DNA from 3 places in the Paenibacillus sp. CH40 genome. Region 1 is predicted to be linked to each of the others. Evidence: riboswitches for the same ligand, from Rfam matches in the RefSeq annotation. Region 1 holds a riboswitch; each other region holds the start of a gene.
The links. Region 1 has a riboswitch for glycine ahead of gcvT (glycine cleavage system aminomethyltransferase GcvT). Riboswitches for the same ligand answer to the same signal wherever they lie in the genome.
Positions count from the first base shown of each region.

Region 2: another riboswitch for glycine. It lies ahead of NLX73_RS17320 (alanine/glycine:cation symporter family protein); the one in region 1 lies ahead of gcvT (glycine cleavage system aminomethyltransferase GcvT).
Region 3: another riboswitch for glycine. It lies ahead of sdaAB (L-serine ammonia-lyase, iron-sulfur-dependent subunit beta); the one in region 1 lies ahead of gcvT (glycine cleavage system aminomethyltransferase GcvT).

Region 1 covers NZ_JANAVQ010000001.1:82,904-93,633, reverse strand. Annotated here, with positions in the region: gene NLX73_RS00395 (mannitol-1-phosphate 5-dehydrogenase) at 1-1,003, opposite strand, end outside; gene NLX73_RS00390 (PTS mannitol transporter subunit IIA) at 1,000-1,434, opposite strand; gene NLX73_RS00385 (BglG family transcription antiterminator) at 1,431-3,509, opposite strand; gene NLX73_RS00380 (PTS mannitol transporter subunit IIBC) at 3,594-5,072, opposite strand; gene gcvH (glycine cleavage system protein GcvH) at 5,451-5,849, opposite strand; glycine riboswitch at 6,245-6,343, shown strand; gene gcvT (glycine cleavage system aminomethyltransferase GcvT) at 6,520-7,620, shown strand; gene gcvPA (aminomethyl-transferring glycine dehydrogenase subunit GcvPA) at 7,745-9,100, shown strand; gene gcvPB (aminomethyl-transferring glycine dehydrogenase subunit GcvPB) at 9,097-10,593, shown strand; gene ptsP (phosphoenolpyruvate--protein phosphotransferase) at 10,714-10,730, opposite strand, start outside.
Region 2 covers NZ_JANAVQ010000005.1:292,995-303,724, reverse strand. Annotated here, with positions in the region: gene NLX73_RS17340 (ABC transporter substrate-binding protein) at 1-1,205, shown strand, start outside; gene NLX73_RS17335 (carbohydrate ABC transporter permease) at 1,238-2,113, shown strand; gene NLX73_RS17330 (carbohydrate ABC transporter permease) at 2,136-2,963, shown strand; gene NLX73_RS17325 (iron-containing alcohol dehydrogenase) at 3,112-4,284, shown strand; gene NLX73_RS17320 (alanine/glycine:cation symporter family protein) at 4,342-5,760, opposite strand; glycine riboswitch at 5,920-6,014, opposite strand; glycine riboswitch at 6,033-6,109, opposite strand; gene NLX73_RS17315 (glycoside hydrolase family 1 protein) at 6,278-7,735, opposite strand; gene NLX73_RS17310 (LacI family DNA-binding transcriptional regulator) at 7,953-8,924, shown strand; gene licT (BglG family transcription antiterminator LicT) at 9,158-10,006, shown strand; gene NLX73_RS17300 (beta-glucoside-specific PTS transporter subunit IIABC) at 10,233-10,730, shown strand, end outside.
Region 3 covers NZ_JANAVQ010000006.1:8,778-19,507, reverse strand. Annotated here, with positions in the region: gene NLX73_RS17745 (ABC transporter ATP-binding protein) at 1-772, opposite strand, end outside; gene NLX73_RS17740 (ABC transporter ATP-binding protein) at 750-1,781, opposite strand; gene NLX73_RS17735 (DUF6359 domain-containing protein) at 2,107-3,696, opposite strand; glycine riboswitch at 3,912-4,027, shown strand; gene sdaAB (L-serine ammonia-lyase, iron-sulfur-dependent subunit beta) at 4,239-4,928, shown strand; gene sdaAA (L-serine ammonia-lyase, iron-sulfur-dependent, subunit alpha) at 4,918-5,817, shown strand; gene NLX73_RS17720 (Ig-like domain-containing protein) at 5,889-8,225, opposite strand; gene NLX73_RS17715 (hypothetical protein) at 8,542-9,003, opposite strand; gene NLX73_RS17710 (non-oxidative hydroxyarylic acid decarboxylases subunit D) at 9,075-9,299, opposite strand; gene NLX73_RS17705 (non-oxidative hydroxyarylic acid decarboxylases subunit C) at 9,341-10,730, opposite strand, start outside.

The DNA.
Region 1 (10,730 bases):
TAATATCAAATTTACAGGCAGCAGCCATTCCTAACGCCAGATGATCCGTAGGGATGCCATACTCCTGCGCTTGAAGCGCGGGACGTACAAGACGATCATTGGGAGACAGCTTGCGCAACGGTGAACGTCCGACCCGAGTAACATCGTCTGTCAGATTAGGATTGCGGAAGCGATCCAAAATTTTAGAGATGTACTTCTTATGCTCCCCTTGATCCAAACCGAAGCGCTTCACAAGCACTGCTCCTGTCTCCTCCAGTGACCCTTGTATCGAATCCACCACCTTGCTATCCTTCATGGCCTCCTGGATGGTAGCATAACCTGCGGTATAACCAAGATAGGCTGCCACGCAATGCCCCGTATTCACCGTGAACAGCTTTCGTTCAATGTAAGGCTCTAGATCCTGCACGTACAGGATGCCTTCGATTTCTTCATGCTCAGGTGCCATTTGTGAACGATCCACCACCCACTCGTAAAAAGGCTCTACCTGCACATGTAACGGGTCCTCGTGGTGTTGGATCGGCACAATCCGGTCTACAGCAGCATTGGGGAAATATACCGAAGCCTCAGCCTTGGCACGAGTCGCCTCATCCAGTAGCGCAAAAACATGCTCTTTCAGTTGGGCGCTGCCTCCGATTGCATTTTCGCAAGCAATCACATGCAGCGGGCCTGCCCCTCGCTCCACCCGCCGCACTATTCCCTCGGCAATACCTGCTGCAATATGCCTGAGGATGCTAACCCCTACCGCGGTCGTTACCAGATCAGCATGGTCTACCGCATCCGCTACAGCGGATGCATCTCTGCCGTCAATCGCCGTTACATTCGTGACCAGCTCCGTATCCTTTGTATCATTGGCTAACTCTACGGTATATTGTTTACGACGGCGTAACTCGGATACAAGGGTGTCGTTGACATCTGAAAAGACAACCTCATAGCCTGCACGCGACAGAATTAATCCGATAAAGCCGCGACCGATATTTCCTGCTCCAAAGTGGACGGCTCTCATAGCTCCAGCTCACTTTCGAACAGATCTATAATTTCCTGTGGGGTCACCGCGTTGCGAAGTTTATCCATATTTTCTTCCTCCGCACACACCACAGCGATACTCGTCAAAATCTCCATATGATCGCCGCCTTGTGCTGCAATGCCGATCACCATATATGCTTTCTCTTCCCCAAAATCTACGCCTTGCGGGAACTGAACGATGGAGATGCCTGTGGATTGAATAAGCGTCTTGGATTCCTTGGTGCCATGTGGAATAGCCAGCCCATTCCCGATGTAGGTAGACACGATCTCCTCGCGTTCCAGCATCTTGTCAATGTACTCACTTGAAATATGTCCCGCATCCAGCAGGATTTGTCCAGCCATACGAATCGCCTCATATTTGTCTTTGGCGGTTGCGTTCATTTTTACTTTGTCTATCGTCATAATACTCACGGTAGGTTCCTCCCTGTCCCTAATTTACTGTGGAAAAATTCAGCCAGCTCACTCGATATATAATTGACAATATGATCCCTGCTACCGTGTTCCAGTAGCGTAACCATGTCTTCCTGCAAAAGTAATGCACTAATCTCGCTCAATACCTCCAAGCTTTCTCTCGGCAGCTCACGAGGCCCCAACATGAGCAGCACGCATTCTACCTGTTCACCTGTATCCGCCAACAGCGGCTCTGCCAGCTTATACAAGGTAAGCGAAGGCTTGCGAATATAGTGGCTGCGCGTATGAACTAAAGCAATGGAGGTATCAGAGATCACCTGACTACCTTGGCGCTCTCTTTCCATGAGTTGTGCAGCAACCACAGAAGGCTCTGTAACATTCCCCCGCCCCGCCTCCAGCATGCATATCGCCTCTACGGTCGCCGCCATATCCATCCCTTGATTTTCCAGCGGATATACTTGAAATTGCTGTACAATGTGTACAATTTCCTCGAGACTTTTCCGCAGACCGGTAAGCCACTCCATATCCTGACCAGGCTGAACGGCCTGTTCCTGCTGATGATCATTGAGATGATGGAGTGTAATATGCTGGATGAAATGACGCAGACGGTCACTCTCCTCCTGCGTTAGCAGCGGACTGATCTTAAGATACCGATCTGGTTCAAGCGGTAGCTCTACTGTCGAAATGATCAGATCATAATCCTCCTTGGGAATCCGCGCCGCCTCGTACCATGAAGCCCTATCCACAATTTTGATCTGTGGGAGCTCTTTGGCGAGCCTTGTTGCCAGAAGTCTGGATGATCCAATGCCGCTCGTGCAGACTACAATGGCCCGCACCTCCCGACGCAATTGTCGCAGCCGCTCCAGCGAAGCGCCGAAATGCATGACGAGAAATCCGATCTCTTCATCAGGCACTTTCATTTCTGTCATGCTCGCCGCAGCCTTTTTCACTGATTCGAATAAGCTGCTGTAATCCTTGCGGATTTGCTGAAGGAGAGGGTTACGAATCGACCTGCCTTCCTTCAAACGTTTGAATACCGGAGCCATATGGGCAATCAATCCTTCACGCAGAACACGGTCCTCTTTCAATGGCGTGCCTGTCTCTTCCTCCACACGACGAATCAACTCATGAACCGACTCCAACAGTACGAGATCATCCAACGGCAGTAGTCGGGTAGAGTGATCTTCGGCATCACGAAATAGCAGCCTGAGATAAGATCGTTCCGGCTCTGGAAATTCAATATCCAGCGCCTCTGACAACTCCGTGCATATGCGTTCCACCATAGCTGTGCGAAGCATGATATTTTCATCCGAATCTGTTTTTAAATACGAGAGAAGAGGATCTATAACATACCCGAGTCGCAGACGTACCAGCGAAACGCAAATTTGAATCAGCAGCTCCATGTATTTGCTTTCCACCATGTTTTCCAACCATTTTTCATGGGGCTGCCAGAGGGCCTTTTCCACGATTAGCAGGTTATCTCTGCCAATCATCTCCAGCAACTTGTCGGCAACACGGGTTACAGGACGAAGTTCTTCCCGGGCTGAAAACAGATCGGATTCATCCAAATATTCGAGAGCCAGCTCGGAAATCGCCCGTCTTTTGTCTGTCTCCCGCCCTGTAATCTCGACCCCGTACCCCCGTCTGCGCACAAGCATGAGTCCACGTTCCTCAATCCAGTCTTGCAATTCGTCTAGATCATGACTGACCGTAGTTACCGTGACTTTCAGATCTGAAGCCAGCGCTAACAGCTTGATCGGCTCCCGTGTATCCAGCAGCATGCAGAGAACCACGATCTTTCTCTCCTCAGCCGAATATTCGTCTGACTTCGTATGCAGCAATTGCTCTCGCAGACTTGCAAGCTGAGTCGGGTCGGCCTCCACATAGATACCGATCCCTGATTTTTTCTCCAGCTTTATCTCGTGAGCCGCCAACCAGCACTCGACTGCACCAAGTTCCCGATGAACTGTCCTTGTGCTGACATTGATCTTCTCAGCAATTTCCCCGGCTGTAACCTCTTGTGGCTGCTCCAAAAGATACTCCACAATGTCAGATTGTCGTTTCGTAATATTCATAAGCGCATACCGTTCCTTCCCAAGCTCTCATCCCTTCCAGCAGGAAATAACAAACTGTATACAGCCGGCCTGACTTTATGGGGATTAAGAATCGGATTTCAGCCGTTCAACCAGCGCTTCGTATTCAGGGCTCTTCAGAAAATTGTCAATGGAAATGTGCTCAGCATTCGGGGCTACCGTTTTAGCCCGGTCTGTCAACGTTTTTTGTGTAATGACAATATCCGCATCCTGTGGAATTTCACTGATTGCCGTATTCGTAACTGTTACGCCCACACCCGCCTGCTTCATTTTTTTGCGTAAAATCGAGGCACCCATAGCGCTTGAACCCATACCTGCATCACAGGAAAAGACGATTTTGTTCACTTCGGATTTATCCTTGAGCGTTCGATCTGCAGCAATTTCTGCAGCACGATCAGATTCGTGGTTATCTTCCATTACAGTGGCGTTAGCACTTGCACTCTTGCTTTGATTTTTCATATCTTTCAGGCGGGATGCAGCTTTCTCCAGCCCCTCTTCTTGTTGCTTACCAGTCTTGAGTAACACTGCGGCAACAGCAAAAGATACGACCGCAGCAGCGATCACCCCGCTTAGCATTGGCAAATATCCGCCTTTTGGCGTCATTAGAAAATAGGCGATGATGCTGCCCGGTGAAGGAGCAGCAACCAGTCCGGCACCTGTCAACATGAAACAGAAGGTTCCCACAACGCCCCCAGCTATAGCAGCAAGAATCAAAATCGGCTTCATTAAAATATAAGGGAAATAAATTTCATGAATCCCGCCGAAAAAATGAATGATGACTGCCCCAGGAGCCGACGACTTCGCAGAGCCTTTACCGAACAGGCAGTAGGCCAGCAAAATACCGAGCCCCGGTCCAGGGTTGGATTCCAGCATGAACAGTACGGATTTCCCTGTTCTTGCAGCTTCCTCCAACGCAATCGGACTTAATACTCCGTGATTCAGCGCGTTGTTTAAAAATAATACTTTTCCGGGCTCAATAATGAGGTTGACAAGCGGCAGTAGCCCTGCGTTCACGAGGAACTGTACCCCTGCCGACAACACTTGACTGATCATTTGTACAATCGGGCCGATCGCCACATGGGCAAGCAGTGCTAGAATGGCACCGATAATCCCGGCCGAAAAGTTATTGACCAGCATTTCAAAGCCTGATCTGACTTTGCCTTCAATGGCCTTGTCGAACTTCTTCAATATCCACGCAGCCAGCGGACCAGCGACCATCGCGCCCAGGAACATCGGGATATCGGCTCCCACTATGACACCCATCGTCATAATGGCACCAATCACACCTCCACGTTGTCCATGAATCATCGTGCCTCCCGTGTAACCAATCAGCAGCGGCAGCAAATAATTTTTCATCGGATCAACCAGTTGTGCAAAACCTTCGTTCGGGAACCACCCGGTCGGAATAAAGAGTGCCGTAATCAATCCCCACGCGATAAAGGCTCCCATATTGGGCATAACCATACCGCTGAGAAAACGGCCAAAACGCTGTACGGCGACACGAGTGCCTCCTTTTGAACTTGGCTTTGCGTCCAATGTACTCATATTCAAATCCTCCTTGTAGGTAAGCATCACTACCTTTTCTTAAAATTCATACTAAATGACAGCGCTATCTTCATCAACGAAATGAAAACGTACTTTCGTCATGAACGTTGATGACAACATTTAAATTTAAATTATCCGAGAAGGTATTATACCTGCATAATTCTTCTTAATATGACCTGTTGCTATAGAAATTAGTCGAAAAACCGTGCTGGATTATGTATGATTCTTACTATAGGGACAACCCTCTAAATCGGAATAAAACACGTAATTACGTCTGCAAAAAGACAAAAAAATAGCCGCTATGTCAAATCATAGCGACTGTTGTATACAAAAATCGAGCAGACAAATAACACTCTTATTCCATACTACATTGCTCCATTACTGCTCATCGGAAATCAACTGCTCGTATTGATCCGCAGACAGTAGCTTGCCCAATGCTTCCTCCACATCTTTACCCATCTCTACTTCGATCATCCAACCTTTTTCATAGGGAGATTCATTCACTAGCTCAGGCGTACTTTCCAGCGCTTCATTCACTTTTAATACGGTTCCCGTCACCGGAGCAAAAAGGTCGGATACCGTCTTCACCGATTCAATCGTACCGATCTCCGCTCCCTGCTCAATCGTTACTCCCGCCTCAGGTAATTCTACAAAAACAATATCACCCAGTTGATGCTGTGCAAAGTCTGTAATACCAATCCGCAACGTTCCATTCTCTGTGCACTGAACCCACTCATGTTCGTCTGTATACCAAAGTTGCTGCTTTACTTCACCCATCCTGTTCCCCTCACTTCCATATGAATAAAATCGCTTTTGCTCACCTGTATTAGACAGGTTAAGATTATGACAACAGGAACACTCATGTCAATAATACTAACAAAAATACTTCATATGACCTCATATGGCGTACTATATAAAAATATGATAACTTATAACAAACGCTTACATATCCTTATTTATATATTAAATGTTTTTTCTATTGTTTTTGATGACATTTTTATTGACATTTCGAATGAATTTGCGTATTAATGGGTTATAGCAAATGCTTTGGGAAACACCCCGACAACTGCAAACGCGGATGAACGCGGAGGGAGAGACTGCCAAAAAGATTCGCATAGCTGTTGCCGCTTATGAGACATAAGTTGCACGCGAATCGGATCAAGTTGTTATCTGCAAAGCCAGGTAATATACTGTTGATCCCGAAGGTAGCGCCGAAGGAGTAAGCCTGCATTGCAGGTGAATCTCTCAGGCAAAAGGACCTCTGCCGGACGCATCTCTGGAGAGCATTCGCTATTGGAGCGGATCACCCAAGGGGAAACCCGGTACATACCGGGGTAACTTTCTGGTATCAAGGACAGAGCTGAAAAAAGAGTGTAGACTGCCGTCTATACGTTTTTTTCGGCCTGTCTTTTTTGTTTAGCCGATCACACCCGATAGGAGTGGAAAAATGACTAATTTGCGAAAAACACCGCTATATTCGTCCTACGGGACGCAGTCTGGGGTTCGTTGTATTGACTTTGGCGGCTGGGAGCTCCCCGTTCAGTTTAGCGGCATTCAAAAGGAGCATGAGGCCGTCCGGCAACGTGCGGGTTTATTCGATGTATCGCATATGGGCGAATTTTTGGTTGAAGGCAAAGAGGCCGAAGCTTTTCTGCAAAGGGTGACCACGAATGATGTCAGCCAGTTGGAACCAGGTCAGGCACAATATTCACTCCTGTGTTACCCCGATGGAGGGGTAGTAGACGACCTGCTTGTTTACTGCAAAGGGTCGGAGCGCTACATGCTCGTTGTGAACGCCTCTAACATCGATAAGGATTGGGATTGGCTAATTAGCCATATGCCTGCATCCGTTCACATGGAGAATGTGTCTGATGCGATAGCATTGCTGGCGTTGCAAGGACCGGAAGCAGCACGTATTGCCGCAGCCGTGGCAGATACGGACATTACGAATCTGGCATCTTTCCGCTTCCATGAGAATGTGCCATTGTTCGGAGCAAAAGCACTCGTCTCACGAACCGGATATACGGGCGAAGACGGTTTTGAATTTTATGTACCTGCTGCGGAAGCACCAGCCGTATGGGAGGGTTTGCTTCGTTCCGGTGAGTCGTATGGGCTGATTCCCGCTGGACTTGGTGCTCGGGATACCCTACGCTTTGAGGCACGGTTGCCGCTGTACGGACAGGAGTTATCTGCCACGATTTCACCGCTCGAAGCCGGTCTAGGTTTCTTCGTCAAGCTGAATAAAGGAAATTTTATCGGTAGAGAAGCACTGCAACGTCAGAAAGATCAAGGGATTCCTCGCAAATTGATCGGGCTGGAAATGACGGATCGCGGTATCCCTCGCGCCCATTATCCGGTATTCGCAGAAGGACAACGCATCGGTGAGGTCACAACGGGGACTCAGTCGCCCACCTTGAAGCGTAATCTCGGCCTCGCCTTGGTAGACAGTCGTTTTAGCGCCCTCTCCACACCGCTGGAGGTTGAGATTCGTGGCAAACGCCTGCGTGCCGAGGTGGTGGCAGCACCCTTTTATAAACGTCCGCGCTGATCTTAAACTCTCTTCATTTCAATAAAGCAAACATGTCAGATATGAACTTCCGGGTTTTCATCTCACACTTTTTTATTAGCTAATTTACGATTTAAATTTTGCTTTTCGAAAGGAGCCAGAACCTATGAAGCAGCATCGTTATCTCCCTATGACTGAACAGGATCAAACCGAAATGCTGCGTGTGGTCGGCGTTTCATCCATCGATGATTTATTCAGTGACATTCCAGAGGCCATTCGATATCAAGGGGAACTCCCTCTTTCTTCTCGACTCGACGAGAGAGCCTTAACCCGCCACTTGGCCGAGCTGGCTGGACACAACGCCAATACAGACACACATGCCAGCTTTCTTGGCGCAGGAATTTATGACCATCATATTCCGTCCGTCATCCAGCACATCACTTCACGCTCGGAATTCTATACAGCCTACACCCCCTATCAGCCGGAAGTAAGCCAAGGCGAGCTACAAGCCATTTTCGAATTTCAGTCGTATATTTGCGAATTGACGGGCATGGCTGTAGCTAATGCCAGCATGTACGACGGAGCGACTGCACTGGCGGAAGCGGGCTCACTGTCCGCCGCAGCTACCCGCCGTAAACAGCTTATCGTATCAAGGTCCGTCCATCCGGAGGCACGTCAGGTATTGGCAGCCTATGCACGCGGATTGGATTTGGACATCGTGGAGATCGGCTGTTCGGACGGCGTAACGGATGCTAATGCGTTAGCGGCGGCCGTATCGGAACAGACCGCAGCTGTTTTGGTCCAAAGCCCCAACTTTTTCGGAGCCGTGGAAAACCTGAAGCCGATGGCTGATCTCATCCATGCGCACAAAGGTCTTTTGGTCGTCAGTGCCAACCCACTGGCACTTGGCTTGCTGGAGACACCCGGCAAACAGGGCGCGGATATTGTGGTAGGAGATGCGCAGCCACTTGGCATCTCCTCTTCTCTCGGCGGTCCGACCTGTGGATACTTTGCCGTTTCTCAGGCACATATGCGCCGTATCCCCGGCCGTATTGTGGGTCAGACCACTGACCGTAACGGTAAACGCGGCTTCGTGCTGACCTTGCAAGCGCGGGAACAGCATATCCGCCGCGAAAAGGCCACGTCTAACATTTGCTCCAATCAAGCGTTGCTAGCTTTATCTGCATCTGTATACTTGTCTGTCATGGGTAGACAGGGGATCAAGGAAGTAGCCGAGCTAAATTTGCATAAAAGCCGTTATGCTTTAGAGCAATTGCTGAGCTTGAAGGGCGTAACTGCCTCATTTAACGCACCAACCTTTAACGAGTTTGCCCTTAGACTGCCTGAGGGTACGGATATGAGCAAACTCCAGGCCGAACTGCTAGCTGCTGGATTTATCGCTGGCTACGATTTGGGCCGGGACTATGAGGAACTTGCTGGTCACATGTTGATTGCCGTGACGGAGCAAAGAACCAAAGAAGAGATTGACCAATTTGTACACACCTTGGGGGGATTGCTATGACACACACCGGACAGGATCAAAAACAAGGGCTGTTGAAGGAACACGATCAAGCGCTCATTTTTGAATTGAGCCGTCCGGGTCGCATCGCCTATTCCCTTCCCGAGTGCGACGTTCCCCGTCGCCCGGTGGCAGAGCTTTTGCCAGATTATGCGCTGCGCAGTGAACCTGCGGCATTACCCGAGGTATACGAAGTAGACGTTATTCGACATTATACCGCCTTGTCCCGGCGCAATTTCGGCGTGGATAACGGATTTTATCCGCTCGGCTCCTGTACGATGAAATACAATCCGAAAGTGAATGAGGATGTCGCCCGATATACAGGCTTCGCCAAAATCCATCCATATCAGCCCGAGGAGAGCATCCAGGGTGCTATGGAGCTGCTGCATACGCTCCAAAATGATTTGGCTGCATTAACTGGTATGGATGCCGTCACGCTTCAGCCCGCCGCGGGCGCCCATGGCGAATGGACCGGGCTGATGATGATTCGCTCATACCACGAAGCACGTGGTGAGCGACGTACCAAGGTGCTCGTGCCGGATTCCTCGCACGGAACGAACCCCGCCAGCGCAACCGTCGCGGGCTTCGAAACAGTCACCCTTCCCTCCACCCCTGAGGGACTGGTGGATCTGGATGCGTTACGTCAAGCCGTAGGCAACGACACCGCTGCGCTCATGCTGACCAACCCGAACACGCTTGGACTGTTCGAGAAGCAAATCACTGACATTGCTGCCATCGTGCATGACGCGGGTGGTCTGCTCTACTATGACGGGGCGAACTCCAACGCCATCATGGGAATTACCCGCCCCGGGGATATGGGCTTCGATGTAGTGCATCTCAATTTACACAAAACGATGAGTACCCCGCACGGCGGCGGCGGACCCGGCGCTGGGCCTGTCGGCGTAAAGCAACGGCTCATCCCTTATTTGCCCAAGCCGCTTGTCGTACGTGATCCGCAGGGGGTGTACCACTGGGACCGGGAACAGGGAGATTCTATTGGACGGGTTAAAGCCTTTTACGGCAACTTCGGTATTCTCGTTCGTGCCTACACCTATATCCGTAGCTACGGTCCTGATGGCTTAAAGCGTGTATCGGAATGCGCTGTGCTCAATGCCAATTACATGATGCATCGGCTCGCTCCACATTTTGACCTGCCCTACCCTGGACATTGCAAACACGAATTCGTAATGTCGGGGCGAGGCTTGAAAAAATTTGGAGTGCGCACGCTTGATGTAGCCAAACGGCTGCTTGATTTCGGCTACCATCCCCCTACAATTTACTTCCCGCTGAATGTAGAGGAGTGCATCATGATCGAGCCCACGGAGACGGAAAGTAAGGAAACCCTTGATGCTTTTGTCGACACTATGATTCATATTGCGCGGGAAGCAGAAGAGAACCCTGAGCTGGTGCTCAATGCACCATATACTACTCCAGTCACACGATTGGACGAAACTACCGCAGCCCGCAAACCTGTACTGAATTGCTCATGCAGTTAAAAACATATTCTACTTAAAGGATGCAAAAAAGCCGGTATCTAAATAGATACCGGCTGCTGTATGTACACAGCAATTTTTTTGTTGGAAAAAGATATAACCTTTGAAATGTAATACCCTTCCTTAGCCTTCGATGCTTT
Region 2 (10,730 bases), on a different contig from region 1:
AAAGTCAATCATCTGAAACTAATTTGTCAAACGGAAAAAAGATAACGCTTACATTATGGTACTGGAACCGTTCCATTGACGATGAACTACTCGCTCAGGCGGAAAAACAATTTCCCAACATTGAATTAAAAACTCAAAAAATAGGCGGTGACTTCAAAGCCAAACTGAAGACAACGCTCGCAGCTCGTTCCGGTGAACCAGACATCGTAGCTCTGAACGATTGGATGGTGGAGCTGTTCCCCAGTGCGGATCGTTTTTATGACTTAAGGGAACTCGGAGCAGACCGCTTGAAGAATCAATATTTGGAATGGAAATGGAATCAAGGGATCACTCCTGATGATAAAATGATTGCATTTCCCATGGATACTGGGCCTACCGCCCTCTTCTACCGAAGTGATCTGTTTGAACAAGCAGGCTTGCCTAGTGATCCTGAAAAGGTTAGTGCCTCCATCCGCACATGGGATGATTACATGGCAGCCGGAGAACAACTTCAGCAGAAATTCGGAAGCCGTTCATTTTTGGCTGATAATATTGTAAACGTTTACAATCAGGTACTCGCTCAGCACACAAACCTTTACTTCAAGCCGGATGGCAGCTATATCGGCAATCAATCTCCTGACATCCGTCTGGGCTGGAAAACTGCTGTCGATTTCCACAAGAAGCATCTGCTCGCCAATGCGGATGGCTGGACTCCCGAATGGAACGCTTCGGTCAATAACGGCAAAATTGCCTCTTTTGTAGGGGCTATCTGGATGAAGCAAGTTCTCACAGAGGCCGCGCCGGATACAGCGGGCAAATGGAGAGTCGCCCGTGCTCCTGGAGGAGACGGCAATCTGGGAGGGTCATTCATTTCTATCCTCAAATCCAGCAAACATCCCAAAGAAGCCTTTGAAGTCCTGACCTGGCTGCAAAACCCGGAACACCAGCTGGAAGCCTACCACAAAATCGGACTGTTCCCGTCCACTCCCGGCGTCTATGACGATCCTATCATGGAGACACCCGAGCCTTTCTTTGGTGGTCAGGCCACCGGACTCATCTTTGCCACTTCCGCACGTCATGTGAAAAGCAGCTATTTCGGCGAGCGCTATCCTGTCATCCACGGCATTGTGACCCGTCGCCTTGCTAATGTCGCCAAGCAGGATGCCAATCCCGATGCATTATGGACGGAAACCATGGATCGAATCGAACGAGAATTACAGCGGTAAAAAACAAAATTCAAAAAAGGCGTGTGGACATTATGCTGAGAGAAATCTGGAAGCACCGTGCCGTTTATGCTGCGATCTCGCCGTTTTATCTGCTGTTTGGCATCTTTGGACTGTTTCCGATTGGCTTTTCATTATATCTAGCGTTTCACAAATGGGACGGGATCGGAGACATGACCTACAACGGCTGGGGCAACTTTCGCTACCTTGTGACAGACAATGAATTTTGGCAGGCTGTAGGCAACACCTTTGTGATCTGGGTGTATGCAACGATTCCGATGCTATTCTTCGCACTGATTATTGCCTTTCTGCTTTATGCCCCTTTTGTGAAAATGCGCACCTTATGGCGAGTTGGATTCTTCCTGCCCAATGTGACGTCTATTGTGGCTGTTGCCATCATATTTGGTGCCTTATTTGCCAACAATTTTGGATTTCTCAACTACCTTCTGCAACTCTTGGGACTACCCATGGTTCAATGGTTGAATGTGCCATGGGGTATCCAAATTGCCATTTCTTCTATGGTCGTATGGAGATGGATGGGCTATAACGCAATCATCTATTTGGCCGGACTCCAGAGTATTCCGCATGTGCTGTATGAGGCCGCCAAAATAGACGGGGCAACCGGAGCGCAAGCTTTTTTCCGCATCACTATCCCCATGCTGCGCCCAGTCATTCTGTTTACGGTCATTACGTCCACCATCGGCGGTATGCAGCTCTTCACCGAGCCACAGGTCCTGGTCGGTAATGACGGCGGTTCCGGGGCAAGTGGCATGACCATCGTTTTATACCTGTACCGCGAGTCGTTCATTAACAACTATTTTGGATATGGTGCAGCCGTCGGATGGGGCATGTTCCTCATCATTGCTCTATTCTCCATCATAAACTGGAAACTCGTTCAAGGTAAAAAATAACGATGGGAAGGAGCTTCACAACATGATGCAGACACGCGCAAAATCCTTTGTTTTATATGCCGGATTGTTGGTGGGAATCATCCTGTCGATGTTTCCATTTTACTGGCTGATCGTCATGGCAACTCGTACCACTTCAGACATCTACCGTTTTCCACCGCAATTGTGGTTTGGCAGCCACTTCTTGGATAACATAACGAGAGTATTACAGCAGATTAATTTTGCCGGAGCCTTTTTTAATACCCTTTTTGTAGCCAGTTCTGTTACCCTATTGGTTCTGTTTTTCGATTCACTGGCAGGTTTTGCATTCGCCAAGTTTGATTTTCCGGGCAAAAAAGTGCTATTTATCGTTCTGCTAGCTACGATGATGGTCCCTTCACAACTTTCGCTTGTCCCCTCCTTTGTCATGATGGCCTCCTTTGGATGGGTAGGTACGTTCAAAGCGCTTATCATCCCGGGGATGGTAAATGCCTTCGGCATTTTCTGGATTCGTCAATATGCGGAAGAATCCATCCCAAAGGAGCTGCTAGATGCGGGCCGGATGGACGGATGCAGCTTTTTTCGACTGTACTTGAATGTAGCACTGCCTATTCTACGTCCTGCGTTCGCTTTTCTCGGCGCCTTTACCTTTATAGGAGCCTGGAATGATTATTTATGGCCGCTAATCGTCTTAACGGATGAGCGTAAATTCACGCTCCAGATTGCACTGTCACAATTGAACGGAATTTACAATACGGATTATGCGATGGTCATTGCGGGCACCCTGCTGGCTGTACTGCCACTTATTATTTTGTTTCTTTTCATTAGCCGCCAGTTTATTTCCGATCTTGCCGCTGGAGCGGTCAAAGATTAGATTTACTTGAATTCCCTTATTCATTTCATGTATAATGGTTAATCGTCATTTCAAATAGCTTACATGATGAAGTTAGGTATCCAACAGGCAATCAGGTTAAGCGATTTACGATTTGAACATGAACTATGAACTGAGGGGAACTTTCCAGATGAACAAATTCACATATTATAACCCCACCAAATTAATATTTGGAGACAATCAAATTGAAGAACTGCAGCAGGAGCTGCTGAATTACGGCAAAAATATTTTACTGATATACGGAGGCGGAAGTGTCAAGCGAAATGGTCTGTATGACCAGGTATTAAACGCGTTAGAGCCGCTACATCTTAACATTCATGAATTGTCCGGCGTAGAACCGAATCCACGCTTGTCCACCGTTAAAAAGGGCATCGACATTTGCCGAAACGACAACATCGACTTCTTACTTGCAGTAGGCGGCGGAAGCGTTATTGATTGCACCAAAGCCATCGCAGCAGGGGCTAAATATGACGGCGATGTGTGGGATATTATCAACAAAAAGCACATGCCGACCGAGGCTCTACCATTCGGCACCATCCTCACACTCGCCGCCACCGGTTCAGAAATGAATCCGGATTCTGTTATCACCAACTGGGAAACGAACGAAAAATACGTATGGGGCAGCGCGGTGACGCATCCGAAATTCTCCATTCTGGACCCTAAAAATACCTTCTCTGTGCCACGTGATCAGACGGTATATGGCATGGTGGATATGATGAGCCATGTGTTTGAACAGTATTTTCACAATGTTAAAAATACACCGTTGCAAGATCGTATGTGCTTTTCCGTGCTGCAAACCGTGATCGAAACTGCACCTAAACTGCTGGAGGATTTGCACAGCTACGAGCATCGTGAAACGATTTTATATGCCGGAACGATTGCTCTTAACGGAACACTGCAAATGGGCTACTTCGGGGACTGGGCTTCGCATACGATTGAACATGCATTATCCGCTGTATATGATATTCCTCATGCTGGCGGTCTGGCAATTCTGTTTCCCAACTGGATGAGACACACAGTGGATCAGGATGCTGCACGTATGAAGCGGCTGATGCTCAGCATGTTTGACTTAGACACCGTAGGTAAAACAGATAGAGAAATCGCCTTGGAAGGTATTGACCGTCTTAGTGCATTCTGGACAAGTCTCGGTGCCCCTTCTACGCTGGCCGATTACAATATTAATGATGAGCAATTGGAAAAAATCGCGGACATTGCAGCCCGTGAAATGGAATACGGAGGCTTTGGTAATTATAAAAAGCTGAATCAAGAAGATATTTTAGCTATTTTGCGTGCATCGTTATAACATTCAAAAGGGAGTGTCCTCAAGCCTGTGATGGCTGAGGGCACTCCCTTTTGGAATTTATGAATTAACCGTTTGTCCCTTTTCTTCTACTTGAATAGCTGCCCCTACACTGGCACCTGCAAGAATGCCCTTTTTCTTACTAGAATTCAGAGAATCCATATAGGTTCGGGTTTCCGCAACTACAATTCCTGATAAGCCGAGCAGTGCAATCAGGTTCGGGAAAGCCATCATTGCGTTAAAGATATCTGCTAGCAACCAAATCGCATCCAGTTTAATGAACGCGCCCCCGGCAACGAGTAGAATGAACAGATAACGGTATGGCTTAATCCACTTGACCCCAAGCAAGTATTCAACACAGCGTTCCCCGTAATAGTTCCAGCCGAGCATGGTGGTGAACGCGAACATAATCAGAATAATTGTGAGCAGTTCTGCCCCCAGCGGGAATGCGCTGGAAAATGCTTGCTGAGTCATCAGGCCCGCATCGGTAGGCCCGCTCCACACACCGCTAACCAGCAGCGTCAACCCGGTCATCACACAAATAACCATCGTATCAATAAACACGCCTGTCATGGAAATTAGCCCTTGCTCCGCAGGCCATTTGGTTTTGGCAGCTGCGGCTGCAATCGGTGCGCTCCCCAATCCGGCCTCATTGGCAAAAATACCTCTGGCTACCCCACTTCGCATCGCCAGCATAATCGTAGCTCCGGCAAATCCGCCCGTTGCAGATGTAGTTGAAAATGCCGAATGGAGCACCAGCGCAATGGCGGCAGGAAGTTGGTCAGCAAACCGAATCAGTACGATGAGACAGATCAGTACGTACAAGCCTGTTTTAAAAGGAACGACCTTCGTCGATACCTTGGCAATGCTTTTGAGTCCTCCAATAGTAACAAGTCCGGTAAGGACCGCGATAATCAGTGCCGTTACAATAGGCGGAACGCCAAAACTGTTTTCAGTCGAAGATACAATCGCTTTGACCTGCGGAAACGTTCCAATCCCGAACAACGCTACCAGCATGCCCGAAAAAGCAAACAGCATCGCCAGCGGTTTAAAACGGCGTCCAAGACCTTTCTCAATATAATACATCGGGCCGCCGGAAAATTGTCCATTCCGATCTTTCACCCGGTATTTTACCGCAAGTACACCTTCCGCATATTTTGTCGCCATCCCAAAAAAGGCTGCAACGACCATCCAGAACAAGGCACCCGGCCCGCCCAGCTTAATGGCTGTCGCTACGCCGACAATACTTCCTGTGCCAACTGTAGCCGCCAACGCTGTACTCAAAGCCGCAAAACTACTTACATCCCCGCTGCCTTCATTCGGGGCTTTACCGATCAGCTTGATCGCCAGGGGCAGGCGGAATACCTGCAGCATCTTCAAACGTATGGTCAGCCATAACCCCGTTCCCATGACAAGAATGATGAGAGGCGCCCCCCATATCCAGCTACTAATCGCTTCTAACACATGTACCAAATTCATTTCAACCCGCTCCTCCAGCATATTAGAAAACAAAAAAGAGTCAAATCCGCTGATTCGACTCCTGGAGAGGTTAAAGGCACGAAAAAATACAACCATCTTGTGCAGGTTCCTACCTCTAATAGCTCACAAAAAAGCCTAGGGCATTCCCTGTCACAGGTTATTCGCGTCTCTGTCCTTTTGCCTGAGAGTTTAAGCAGATGTTATCTGCGGTGCACCTTCGGCGCCCAATTAAGGGTCTCTCCAGAGTTCTGTCCGTTTACGGTCCCCGCTTGTTGCTGTAATCAGCCTAAGCACCTGAGAGTTTTGCCCCTTCGGTCGGAACCTTCGTTCCATCTCCCGCAAACATCAACCAGACATATGAAATTTTTATTCATTATACAGAAAACTTTCAGCTTATTACAAGTGAAAAGTTTGTGAAGCCCTCTGAAATATTATTATTGTGTCTATCAAAAAAGCGGGTACAGCAGATTGCATCCTTAGGATGTCCTCTGCTATACCCGCCCGAGACAATATGGAATTACAATTCTTCACCATTGGTTGCTATCACATTTTTATACCAGTTAAAAGAGTCCTTTTTGGAGCGTTTGAGCGTTCCGTTACCGTCATCATCCAGATCGACGTAAATAAATCCGTAGCGCTTGGACATTTCGGAAGTAGACATGCTCACAAGGTCGATAGGGCCCCAGCTGGTGTAACCAATCAGATCAACACCGTCGGCAATTGCTTCCTTCATTTGGGCAATATGCTGACGCAAGTAATCAATACGATATGTGTCATGCACAGAACCGTCTTCTTCTACCTTATCATACGCACCCAAGCCATTTTCCACGATGAACAACGGCTTTTGGTAGCGGTCATATAACGTGTTCAGCGTAACACGCAGACCGATCGGATCAATTTGCCATCCCCAGTCAGAGGACTGTAAATATGGATTTTTCACGCCACCAATCAGGTTTCCTGCTGCTTTCTCACCTTCTGGACCTGCAGATACGGTCAAGGTCATATAGTAGCTAAATGAGATAAAATCAACCGTATTATTTTTCAATATTTCAGCATCGCCTGGTTCTGTGTGTATTACAACATTATTTTCTTCAAAATAACGATTCATGTAGTTAGAATATTCCCCACGGGCATGCACATCCGTAAAGAACAGGTTCATCTGATTTTCATGCTGGGCTTTCAGTATATCCTCTGGGTTACACGTATGTGGATAGCTTTCAATACGTGCCAGCATACAGCCGATCTGAGCGCCCGGGATGATCTCATGTCCCCGTTTGGTCGCCAGTGCACTAGCTACAAATTGATGATGCAATGCTTGATATATCGCTTGTTGTTTGTTTTCTACACGGTCAATAACCACACCGCCACCGGTGAACGGGCTCATGGTCATTACATTGATTTCATTAAAGGTCAGCCAGTATTTTACTTTATCCTTATAGCGTGTGAACACCGTTTCGGCATAATTTACGTAGTGCTGTATGACTTCACGACCCAGCCAGCCATTATACTTCTGCGTCAGACCTAGCGGTGTCTCATAATGTGACAATGTTACCAGCGGTTCAATACCATACTTGCGCAGCTCATCAAATACATTGTCGTAGAATTGCAATCCTGCTTCATTCGGCTCGGCATCATAGCCATTCGGGAAAATCCGCGACCAATGGATGGACATACGGAATACTTTAAAGCCCATTTCAGCGAATAATGCAATATCTTCTTTGTAATGGTGGAAAAAGTCTACACCTTCACGCTTTGGAAAACGTGCATTGACTTTGCCTGCCAAAATGTCTTCGAGTCGTTCGGAAGAAATCTCTATAGCGTGATCGTTCTTGCGCTCTGCTTTGGGTACATAGGCAATCAGGTCTGCGCTGGACAATCCTTTTCCATCTACGTCAAAAGCACCTTCCAATTGGTTGGCTGCGGTTGCCCCGCCCCACAAGAAGTTTTTCGGAAATCCTTTTAGCGTCTTCGTCATGGTATAAAAACCTCTTTCCGTATTTAAGATTTTTACTTTGGTCAAGTCATCCCATCAAGTGCTGCAAATATGAATCAATACCTAACGATAACCGTTCTCCTTTGAAATGCATTGACAGATACTTTAAAATAGACGTAATGCCTTCATAAGCATCCTAATCGTTGTAACGCGTTTCATGTCAAGAATTTATTTTTTTTCTTATGTGAGGAGAAGCACCATGTCGAATCTTGATCAAATTGCAAAACTGGCGGGCTTTTCCAAAGCTACGGTATCCAGAGTATTAAATCAGTCCCCCCATGTTAGTCACGAAACAAGAGCTAAAATTTTGAAAATCATGCAGGAATTAGATTATGTTCCTAATCGAAATGCCATTTCTCTATCCAAGGGTCAGACGCTTCAGATCGGTATCATTACTTCAACTATTAATGAAATTGTTCTCGCTTTTCTGGACAGCTTTGTGGAAGTAGCGGGCCAATATGAATTTCAAACCATTATTTATACTTCGGGAGAAGACAAAAAGAAAGAGCTTCAAGCCTTTGAGGATTTAAAAAGAAAAAGAGTCGATGCGCTGGTCATCATTTCCTGCGTGAATGACACTGATTTTTTGAGCACCTATTGCAAATATGGCCCGATCGTGTCGTGGCAACGAATGGAGCATACCGATATTCGCTCCGTCGCTATGGATCAGTATGAAGGATATATGTTAGCGCTCAAACATTTGATACAAAAAGGCTATACTCGTATAGCCAATGCTTTTGGCCGTCCGAGCAGTATTAATACCCATAGTAGACAACGAGCCTACGAACAGATCATGAGTGAGCACAATCTGCCAGTGTTGCAACACTGGAATCACTCTTCTATTTATAATATCCGTGATGGCGAACAGGTCGTACGGGATCTGTTACAGCGTCGGGAAGAATTCCCAGAGGCTATTTTATGTGCTAACGATTATGTAGCAGTGGGTATTCTCTGCGAAGCACGCAGACAAAAACTGAACGTACCGGAAGATCTGGCAATTGTTGGATTCGATAACACGGAGCTGGCGCATACGCTGGGGATTACAACGATTCAAAATCCTATCATGGCTCAAGCACAAAATGCCTTTTTCATGCTTTCCCCTCAGCTGATTGGACGCCAAATGAAGCTTCATTCGCTAGAGTACAGCCTCATTGAACGTACGACTACATGAGGTAACGATGTACTTGCAAATTAGGCAAAAGGGCCTTGATAAGAAATATTTTTTGTCGAAACAGAATAAAATATGTTGAAATCGCTTTTTTTTGTGCTACAATAGCACTATATCGAAGGATTGTGACCGGTGATGCGGGCAATGCCTGAGTTCAATTGAGTGCTATTGCTAACAATAGTATTGAATTGTGCTTAGGCATTTTTTATTGGTAAAGGATGGGAGGGGGAACTTCAATGATTATTGAGAAGGTGCTCAATAACAACGTCCTATTGACTAAAAACGATAAAGGCAAAGAGGTCATCGTGATGGGAAGAGGTATTTCCTTCAAAAAGGTGGCTGGCGATCAAGTCGATAATGATAAAATAGATAAGATTTTCATGTTAAATGAAAACGAGTTCACGGCCAAACTAACCGAGTTGCTGAACGATATTCCTGTATCTCATCTGGAGGTCGTGAATGAAATCGTAACCCATGCAACGGAAGTGTTGGATACGGAGTTAAGCGATAATATTTATTTAACGTTGACCGACCATATTCATTTTGCCATACAACGGCAAGAAAAAGGACTGGCACTCCAAAACGCGATGCTGTATGAAATTAAACGCTTTTACAAAAAAGAATTTGCAGTTGGGCTGGATGCTCTCCAAAAAATTGAAAATACGCTCGGAGTAAAATTGGGCGAAGATGAAGCGGGATTTATTGCATTGCATATGGTGAATGCACGGATCGACGGTAACGAAATGAAATCTACACTGAAAATGACCGAGATTGTCCAACATATCTTGAACATTATTACGTATCATTACGGAATTGTGCTGGATGAGTCTTCTTTTAGCTATTCGAGATTTTTGACACATTTGCAATATTTTGCGATGCGAGTGATTCGCAAAGAAGTCATTCACAGTGGTGAAGAATTTTTGTACAACCAGGTGAAGCAAACGTATAGCGAAGCTTTTGCTTGTGCCCAAAAGATCAATGAATATCTGGAAAAAACATACGATCAATATTTAAGCAAGGATGAATACGTATATCTAACTATCCATATTCATCGGGTAACTGAGCGTAATAACATAAAACACTAACAACTTCATATCCTCATCGTTCATGGATTGTGACTGGTAAGGCAGGCAAAACCTAAACTGATGGTGAAATCGACGTTCCCTTATAGGAGAGAGTACGTAGTTTTCACCACGAGTTTAGGTTTTTCTTGTTTACAAGTTTAAAAAGGTGCACGCCGGCGCATCTTAGCAACAGCTGTAAACAGTAAACCCTATCAGTAGCAAGAATAACCCATAAGGAGTTCTGAATATGAGTGATAAAGAACTATCTAAAAAAATAGTGACCCTCGTTGGTGGCGAAGAGAATGTCAATTCGGTATTCCATTGCGCTACACGCTTGAGATTTAAATTAAATGATCGTACAAAAGCAGACAAAGCCGCACTGGAAGCAACCCCTGGTGTCATTACAGTAGTGGAAAGCAGCGGCCAGTTTCAAGTGGTTATCGGCAACAATGTAGGTCAAGTGTTTGAGCATATGATGGCAGAAACAAATTTACAGGATGCTGACAATCCAAATGCGAAAAAGGAAGAGTCTTCCGAAAAAACGAATTTCCTTGGAAAAGCGGTCGATATCATTTCCAGCATTTTTTCTCCTCTTTTGGGAGCTCTTGCAGGGGCAGGATTGCTCAAAGGGATTCTGGCATTAATTTTGTCGCTCCATTGGATTGATAATACAAGCGGTACGTATCTGATTCTGAACGCCGCTTCAGACAGTGTATTTTATTTCTTACCTCTATTTCTGGCTATT
Region 3 (10,730 bases), on a different contig from region 1:
GAATGGTTGCAATGAGGCGCTGGGTATACAGATGCTGTGGACGCTCATAAATGTCTTGCTCGCTCCCCTGCTCCACTAAACGACCCCGATACATAATACCGATTTGGTCGCACATATGGCGGATAATACCCAAGTCATGACTGATGAAAAGATACGTTAAATTAAACTCCCGCTGCACATCCTTCATAAAATTAAGCACCTGTGCCTGCACGGAAACGTCCAGCGCCGACACCGGCTCATCAGCAATGATCATCTTAGGGTTTAATGTAAGCGCACGCGCGATCCCGATCCGCTGCCGCTGCCCCCCGGAAAATTCATGCGGATATTTGTAGGCTGCATCGGCATTCAAGCCGACCTTTTCCAGCAACGTCTGTACTTTCCTTCGTTCTTCCTCACTGCTCAGCCTTTCAAAATTTCGCAGCGGTTCAGCAATGACATCCAATACGCGCTTACGCGGGTTGAGCGAAGAGTATGGGTCCTGAAAAATCATCTGAATATCTCTACGCAGTGGATGGCGATTGTTACGGCTCAGAGCTGCAAGGTCCTTTCCTTTAAACAGAAGCCGTCCGCTCGTCAGCTTATTTAGACCGATGATCGTCCTGCCTGTCGTCGTTTTTCCACAGCCGGATTCTCCCACCAGCCCGTATGTCTGGCCTGCCTCAATGCTGATCGACACGCCATCCACTGCTTTCACCTGATCGATAACACGCTGGAAGAAACCACCGCGCACCGGATAGTGAACCCTCAGATCATTTAACTCCAGTAGTGCCATGAGCAGCCTCCCCCTTTGCCTCGTCTTCAAAATGAAAATGCTGATAACATGTACAACGGACCCAATGTCCAGGGGAAATTTCATTTAGTTGGGGATGGTCTTCATGCACTCTCTCCTGAATCCAAGGAATACGCGGAGCAAAGCGGCAGCTATTGCGGGGGATATCTTGTAATGAGGGAACAATGCCGCCGATGACATGCAGTGATTCCCCCTTGGTATGCGATCCCGGCATAGAAGCAAGCAAAGAACGCGTATACGGATGCTGTGGATGCCTGAATAATTCAAAAACATCAGCGCTCTCCACGATTTCTCCGGCATACATGACCACCACGCGGTCGGCTACTTCTGCCACAACACCAAGATCGTGCGTAATCAGGATAATTCCGCTCTCAGACTCCTGTTGAAGCTGTTTGAGCAAGTCGAGAATTTGCGATTGGATCGTTACATCGAGCGCAGTCGTCGGCTCATCTGCAATAATAAGAGAAGGTCGGCAAGCTATGGCAATCGCGATCATCACACGCTGCCGCATCCCTCCTGACAGTTCATGCGGATACTGATCATACACACGCACAGGATTCGGTATATCTACACTTTCCAGCAGCTCCAGCACACGTTCCCTTTTTTGCTTCGTAGATAGTGACGTATGATAATCAAGATTTTCCTCAATCTGCTTGCCAATGCTCATCAACGGGTTGAGTGCTGTCAGCGGGTCCTGAAAAATCATGCCAATGCCCGCTCCGCGGATTTTATTCATTTGCCCTGAAGAAAGACGGTTCAGGTCCGTGCCTTTAAAAAGGACCTCTCCCTCTACACGTGTGCGTTCCATGTCATGCAGTTGCGGGATAGAAAGCGCCAGCGCGCTTTTGCCACAGCCAGATTCTCCGACTACAGCCAGCACTTCATTGGGGTTGACCGTCAGATCCAGATGGTCGACTGCGGGGTGATATTGATCCTTGATGCGAAAAGAGACGGATAATCCTTTAATTTCCAACACGGGTTCGGTATTCAATGCGCGCTTCCTCCATTCTCCATGGTCTTGTCCCGCTTATTCTCACCATGTTTGATGTTTAAAACCTCTCATGAACATTACATACCGTTTTTGTCGGAATAATTTGAATACATCCTATCACCAGTATATGGATATATCAATTAAGATTATGCTATCAACATCATTTAAAAAATCAATGATCCAGCAGTAGCGCGGCCTTTTTGGCACAAAATGTAATGAAATAACCAACCACAGGTTAATTTTCATCACAAAAAAAGTCGCCTGATCCCTCTACAGGGATCAAACGACTAACTAATACCAGCTCACATTGAGCTTCTGGCGATAATTATGAAGCCGCTCCATAGGAGCCAGACTTGAACGTTCTAGGATCATACCATTTGTAGCCTGCTGCCGGAGCAGACCAAGGCTCAGGCTGCGGTTCCGTGGAAGCCGCAGGCTCCTCGAATGGCAGAAGCTTCGTTGGTTGATCCAGAGTCAAACCTGCCACATCGGACAATTTCGTGTAGTCCTGCTTCCATGCAAGCCATTGGACCGTTTGTACCAGGAAGGTGGAATCATCCACTTCCTTGAAACCATCATATGTCTTCTTCGACTGTCCGTTTTCCTCACGCACATATTTCGGTGTAGCATCTTCTACAGGGGAAGAATCACCGATGAACGCTGCCTTGCCTTGACCTACCTTGGAGATAGCGGCATAAGGCCCTTCTGCACGGCCCCCGCCGTTATAAACTCCCTGATCTACAGCATTCCCCCATTTTTTCGTGCCTGAAGGGATATAAGCAATGCCTTTAGCCTTGGTAGGATCAATAATAGCCAGCGTAGATCCTGCATGCATTGCAATCGAGCGCACACCCTTGGTAATGCCGAAAGATTGATCTGCGGCTACAATGTCAGTAGCATTCACGTCACCAAGCGCATTATAACGGAAACGAACACCAAAGTTGGTCGCCAGCCAATCGGAGCTTGTTAATCCTTGCATCGCCGGTGATGCAGCTTCTTCTGCAGTCATGCCTTTGGCCGGATTAGTATAGGCTCCACGACGGTAGCCATTCATAACTTCGGAGGAATCCCAACGGTTTTTGTTACGGTCCGCATTATAATGATCGGAGATGAAGAAGACGCTCCCCCCGTTATTCACGTATTGCAGCAGAGCAGCCTGCTCGGATGCCTTAAAGGCAACATTCGCTTCACCAATAATGAACACATCATATTGGCGCAGCTTGTCATATGTTATGGCCTGCTCTCCATAAGTAAAAGGAATGGGACGATTCAATTGGTCTACCGTAAAGCCTACATTACGCAGTCCATTGGCAAAGTCGGAGAAGGCGCCTTCAATGACCCAATCTGCTGCGCCAGCGGTCTGTGCGTGCGTATTATCGAACAGCACCTTTTTGCCTTTTCCATCCGGCAATGTAGTACCGGGTTGACCCGGGTTGCCAGGTTCACCTGGTTCCCCCGGCTCGCTTCCGCTCACCAGTTCAACAGCGCTTGGGCTTTTCACTCCACCAAAATTATTGTAGGCGCCGAGTGTACCCGTCACACGAATTTTGCTGCCGATCAGCTCAGGATGGCCTGACAGCCCAAATTGCCCTCTGTACGCTGAAGTCAGCTGTACATCCAATAGATTAGACGTATTACGTTCATTTGCCTGATCGGCAATCAGTACGTTAAAATCATTCGCGAACGGAGAAGAAAAGTTAGCCGTTTTCGATCCGGTAGCATGTCCGACGATGTAGCCTTCCACCGTCACCGTACCTCCACTACTTTGGCCCTGAAGTGCTTCGGCTACTGTCAATGCTCCCTCTGCCTTGACCTGACCGAATGGAACGAAGATCCCAATCAGCAGTGATACGATTGCTGCTAGATGCAGCATCCCTTTTAAGCGTGAACCTGTGAACCGCAAGCCTTTTACCATACGTCAATATCCCTCCTATGTTTTCCATAAATGTACTTGTCCTTTATCAGATTAGCCGCCAATCTTCTAATTCCTTCCTGATTTCATCCATAATTATGTAAATTTTAATCTTTTTTATTGGAAACGCACCTGTTTATGTAAAAATTGAACCCTGTGATTGACACCGAGCACGGCATACATTACCCTAAGGAAGACATGTAGAACGGTATACGCGAATGAAGATGACGGGAGAGTCTGTCCAGGGAGCCTACACTCTGGCGGCACCGAAGGAGCAAGACGCCAGCACCCGGCTGGCGGATAATCTCTCAGGTCCATGTATCGTCATCTGACGCAACTCTGGAGAGAGCGCAAGCCACCCAAGGGGTAAGGCGGTAAGAACACCGCACGAAACTCTCAGGTAACGAGGACAGAGATAAGGGAAACTTCCTTATCCTGTCCTTTTTTGTGCTCACATTGTGCGTCAGCATTAGGAACCGTCATAACCGCGCAAAGACGCGGAAATACCATATAGTATGGTATTAGAACATACAGGGGGCCACACCATGCGTTTCAAAGATGTATTTTCTATTATCGGCCCGGCCATGACCGGACCTTCCAGTTCACACACCGCAGGCGCGGTGCGACTCGCACGCGTTGCCCGGCACTGGCTCGGAGAGCAGCCTGACCGTGCCCGCATGACATTATACGGCTCCTTTGCCGATACGTATAAAGGACACGGGACAGATCTGGCTCTCATCGCAGGACTGCTTAATTACGATACGGACGATCACCGGATTCCCGATGCCGAGCAATGGGCCGAACAAGCCGGGATGGCCGTGGAATTCGCCGTCAGCGGACTCCCCGCCCCTCATCCGAACACTGTCCGTTTCGAGCTGTGGAAGGGCGAGGATCAGCGCACACTGTTGGGCTCCTCCATCGGCGGCGGCAGCATCCATGTCCAGCAACTGAACGAATTCCGGGTCAATCTGACCGGGGAGCTGCCTACGCTGGTGCTTCTCCACTCAGATAAGCCCGGTACATTGGGCGCGATAACTTCAGCGCTGGGCGCGGCTCACATTAACATTGCCTATATGCACGTAGATCGCAAGGGCCGGGATGGTGAAGCACTCACCGCCATTGAAACGGACAGTTCTGCTCCAGCTGAACTAATTGCGGAACTGCGTTCTTTACCTCATATGTATGAAATTAAGATGATTAATTTGAAAAAAGGAGCTGAATCCGATGCGGTTTAGCCATCTGCATGAGATCAGCGCTTTATGCGCTGAAGAATCCACCACGATTGGCCGCTTGATGATTCAAGAGCAGGTACAAGAAACGAATACAACGGAGGAAGAAATCTTTCGTCAAATGTCTGATTATTATGAAGTCATGAAGGAAGCCGTTCATCGCGGACAGACACAAGACACCGTATCCCGTAGTGGATTGACGGGCGGGGACGGCAAGCGCCTAGCCGAGTATCTGCGGGCAGGGGAAACCTGCTCCGGTGATGCCTCCGCGCTCGCCATGGCTTATGCCCTCTCCGTGTCGGAGGTTAATGCATCCATGGGTCGCATTGTCGCCACGCCTACCGCAGGCTCATGTGGGGTTATCCCTGGTGTATTCATCAGTGCGCAGGAGCGGTTCGGCTGGGATGATGAGCATATGGTGCACGGCCTATTCGCCGCTGGAGCCATTGGCTACGTGATCGCCAACAACTCCTTCATTTCTGGCGCGGAGGGAGGCTGTCAGGCTGAGATTGGCTCAGCTATCGGGATGGCCGCTGGTGCTATGGTCGAGTTGCGCGGTGGTACGCCTGAACAGGCTGTTCACGCCGTGGGCCTCGCTCTTAAGAACACGCTCGGCCTGATTTGTGACCCCGTCGCCGGACTCGTGGAGATCCCGTGCATTGTGCGCAACGGGCTGGGAGCCGTGACTGCGCTTGCCGCAGCGGACATGGCTTTGGCGGGTGTGCGCAGCGCTATTCCGTCTGACGAAGTCATTGACGTAATGCTTGAAGTCGGCAGTGCGATGCCGTCGAAGCATCGCGAGACCGCCAAAGGCGGGTTGGCCCAGACGCCGACTGGCAAGCGTTTGACCGAATCACTTACACGCAACACACCGACCAAGAAAGATAAGTCATAATTTATAAGCGGTGCCTCCTTAAAATAAAAGAGCAAGCCTATCGTCCTTGGACGTATGCTTGCTCTCTTGTTTTACTGAACGGTTACCTGTACCTTCGTCATTTTACCTGCATATTTCACAGTAATTACAGCTTTGCCCTTGCCCTGTGCCTTAATGTTACCGTCTTTGACGGTCGCAACAATAATTCTGGACGAGGACCAGACAGCCGGTTTGGAAACATCCTTCTCCGACTCATCCTTATACGTGGCTGTAGCCGTAACCTTAGCCAGCTGTCCTGCCTTCAAATTCAAAGCGACTTCGTCTGTTTGCAGGTATTTAAGCGTATCAACATCCACGGGTACACTAATTACCTTCCCGCCAAACTTCGCCTGAATGTTAGCTTTACCGTAGCTAATCGCAGTAACCTGACCCTTTTTAACAGTGGCTACCTTATAATTAGACGTTTTCCATTCAGCTTGGGCCGTAACGTCCTTTTCTTTACCATCACTCGATTTAACCACAATCGCGATGGTTTTTTGATCTCCAGATTTGAGCGATAGCGCGATTGCATCCGCTTCAATCTTTTGCGCTACGTCCACTTCTACCGTAAACGTAATGTTTTGCTTGCCATATGAAGCAGTCACAGTTGCCTTACCGCTACCATTCGCTTTGATCAAACCTTCGCTAACCTCAACCACTTTTACATTGCTAGTTGTCCAGGTGGCGTCCTTAGTTACATCTGTTTTTGTACCGCCACTCTTAACTCCTGTTACTTTCAGTTGCTTCGTTTCCTGAGCACCAAGCGCAATTACACGCGAGTCTGTTTCCAGACGGTCTACAAGGCCTACTTGCACGTTAATCGTCAGTTTTTTGCCATTATAGGTCGCTGTAATAACCGCTTTACCAGCGGATTTACCCGTAATCGTTCCTTTGGACACAGAGGCAATATCTTCTGCGCTTGAAGTCCATTCTGCATCCTGTGTTACATCTTCTTTACGTCCATCCGCATAAGTAGCCGTCAAAGTTGCAGTATAGTCCTCATCAATATCAATCGTTGCCGTTTTGGAGGACAGAGACAGATCACCAGGTACATTTACGGATACCGTAGCTGTAACTGTTTTGCCACCATAAGAAGCGGTGATCGTAGCCTCACCTGTTTTATAACCCGTGACTTCTCCCGCACTGACAAAAGCGATATCTTCATTGCTGGACTTCCACTCTGCCTTACTTGTGATATCTTCTTCCGTACCTGTTACATACGTTGCGGTCAGCTTGAGCTTTTTGGATTCCTTGGCATTCAGGCTCAGCTTGTCCTCACTCAAATCCAGATATCTGGAGGTTTCGACATCTGTCTTGATCGAAACGGTCTTATCTCCATACTTAGCGGTCACCGTAGCCGAACCCGCTCCAATCGCCATAATCGTTCCCTTATTCACAGTCGCAATCTTTTCATCGCTTGATGTCCAAGTAGCTTTATCTGTGATATCCGTTACCGTCCCATCCGGATAAACGGCAGAAACTTGTACTTTTTTAGATTCATCCAGACGGAGAAAAATATTGGATTCACTGGCTTTCAGCTTATTCGTTTGATCGACATCCACCGAAATTGTAGCGGACATCGTGCCATACTTACCTGTAATTGTCGCCTTTCCCGCGCTATAGCCGGTAATGGTGCCTTTCAGTACATCCGCCACAGCTGCATTACTGGAGCTCCACTCAGCGGACTCTGTCACGTCCTGTACCGATCCATCCGGGAACGTCGCTGAAAGTTTAACCTTCTCAGTATCCTTCAACAAAAGAGAAACCTCTGATGAACTGACATCGAGACGTTTAACCTGCTCCACCTGCACAGCAATGGTTACGGTCTGTTGACCATATACGGCCTTAATATTAGCTGTACCTGCTCCCTGAGCGGTAACCAATCCGTTAACTACTGTGGCTACCTTTTGATTATCGGAGGTCCAAGTAGCATCACCCGAAACCTGAGCTGTTGTATTATCACTGTATGTCGCTGTCAAATCAACCTGTCCTGTACCGCTTGAACGCAAGTTCAGGCTTTGTACACTGGATGTCAGCGCCTTAACCTTTTTCGTTACATGTACCTGAACCGATTGCACCTTCTCTTTATAGGTCGCAACCACGGTGGCTTCCCCTTCAGCCTTGGCCGAAACTGTACCATTATACACAGTAGCAATAGCTGTATTATCACTTTTCCAATCCGTGCTTACGGTTACATTCGAGGTTGTCCCATCGCTAAAAACAGCAGTAGCCGTCAACGCAGCCGTATCTCCCTGCTGCAAAGTTACCTCGTTAGAGGAAAGGACAATCTTGGAAAGCACCGCATCCGCAGCAGATGCAAATCCTGCATATGATGTAAAACTTGAAATCAGGATGACCAACGCCAGAAAACCGGACCATCTATTCTTCAAAATCTAATTCCCTCCCATTTCAAAACTTAAATTAAGGATTTCGCAAAATCCTTACACCTACGTTTTATGTCGTCATATGGAAAAGAATAGTTTAGGCTTCGAAGGAAATTTGGTCCTTATTAACTAGATCGTTTCTGATAAAGATTAGACATTACAATTTGTGTAGCTTCAGAGCCATAGTGAAGAGTTTTCTCAACAGATCCACAATCTCGCATTTACAAACAGCTATATGCTGCTGCGCGAACTCTTAAATGATGGTATTCTTCCATATTAGGAGCCAGTTGGTGCATATAAACGACGGAGTAATCAGATGGCTTTACATTAACAACTCAGCCACCGTTTCCTTCCAACGATGGATCACCGATTCCGGTTCCTTGAGACGGACCGTGACACCTGTCAAGATATCCGCATATTGGGCCGAATCTTCTCTGGCTGCAAAAACATGAGCAGCAAATCGCTCACGTACATGCTTGGCTCCAGGCAAAGCAGGCAGATGTTCCAGTGATAACCGCACATAATGCGCCTTCCCCCCGGTGAACACCGCAAGCGTCGCCTTCCCAGTACGGATCATGTTGCCCGTCGTGGTCGTACCCGGCCATAGTGCCAGACGCAAATTCCCCTCGTCCAGCGCTACAACCTCGCCCACACTAATCATCGCTATGTGCGGCCACTGATCTTCCGTGACCGTCAGCAGCATCATTGCTTCATGCTGCTTGTCCTTCAACTCCTTACCGTCCAACAGCGTAAACAGTTCCTTACCGATCCTTGGTGTCTGCATGAAGTATATTCCCCTTTACTTTTGGCCTATAACTTCAAAGTACCATAATTTACGGCTACTTACGAACGACCCTATATCCGCTCGGGAATAGGAGGAACATGAGCAGCATTCGGAATATCTTGGGGGTTTACCTTGAACGCCGATTTATACTTTGCTGGATCCGTAATGCTATCCGGTTCTGAGGTCCGCCATGTGAACAGGCATACAGGGCACAACAAAACCTCCCAGGCGCCTTTAACTGGCGAGCGGGTAACAACTTCTGAACGATTAGATTCACAACGGGGACAAATATGCATCTGTCAGCACTCCTTTAATCTTTCTTTATTTTTAAAAATATTCAGCGAAGCATTTGGCTCAACTTTTTCTCCCATTCCGCTACACCCAGCGGGGAATCGAGCGACTGCGAGTAATGTCCTCTAATATCCGGTGCTACAGGTGTCGTCGCATCCAATATCATTTTGTGCGTCATACCTGCCGGATCAGAGCCGGGGTCAAGCGGTAAAATAGACAAGCCAGGAACAATGACAGCATCATGCTTTGGATGAAGCTTGGTGGATAAAGCCCACATGACCTGCGGCAGATTGAACGGATCGACCTCCTCATCCACCACAATCACGAGCTTGCAATACCCCAATCCATGCGGAGTCGTTAACGCACGCATTCCCACAGCCTTTGCAAAGCCGCCATACCGGGTTTTCGTGGAAATAATAGCGACCAGCCCATGCGTATACATGGCATTAACGGCTACGATTTCATTAGGAAAAGCATCCTTAAGCTGCTGAAACAACGGTACACTTGTATTCACACCGATCATATAATCCGTTTCGGTCCAAGGCATCCCGATGTACAGATGCTCAAAGATAGGCTGTTTGCGGTGATATACACGATTAATCTGAATGACTGGCATCGCGCGGCCGCCGGAATAGTGACCTGTGAATTCACCGAATGGACCTTCATACTCACGTTCACCTGCTAACACTTCGCCTTCCAAAATGACCTCGGCTCCCCAAGGCAGATCCAGATCTGCATCCTTCGCTTTGACCACACGATAAGGCTCACCCTGAATGGCGCCCGCCATCTCATATTCGGATTGATCGTACAGCAACGGCGTAGAAGCAGCCGTTGTAATCACAGGCTCACATCCGAGGGCAATAGCCACCTTCAGATTTTCTCCGCGCTCCTCAGCCTGACGGATATGGATCGCAATATCATGCTGTGGTACAGGCTGGATGCCCAAACGGTTCTTGCCTTTCACCTGCATCCGGTATAAGCCGACATTTTGCTTACCGTAGGTGTCCGGGTCATCCAGATCGCGTGAAACTAGAATTGCTTTATCCAGATAAAACCCTCCGTCCCCCTGATTCAAACGAAACAACGGCAAAATATCAAACAAATTAATATCCTTTGTAATCTCGACTTCATGAAAAGGAGCGGTTTCTTCCCGCTTCACGGGCACCGGAAATTGTTCATAGCGTCTGGCAAATTCAAAAAACTGCTCCTTGAGCGGCGTGTTTTTGGGCATTCCCATCATGAGGGCATGATTGGGCCAGGAGCCCATCACATTCATTGCAATACGAGCATCCGTATATCCATAGATGTTGTTGAAAAAGAGAGCAGGCGTCTTATCTCCAAGATTGTTTAACGCTCTGTTAGCTGCTGCGAGGTCCGGCTCCGGCTTTACCTCATCGCTGATCGTGAGTAATTGTCTCTCCTTTTCCAAGGTGTGT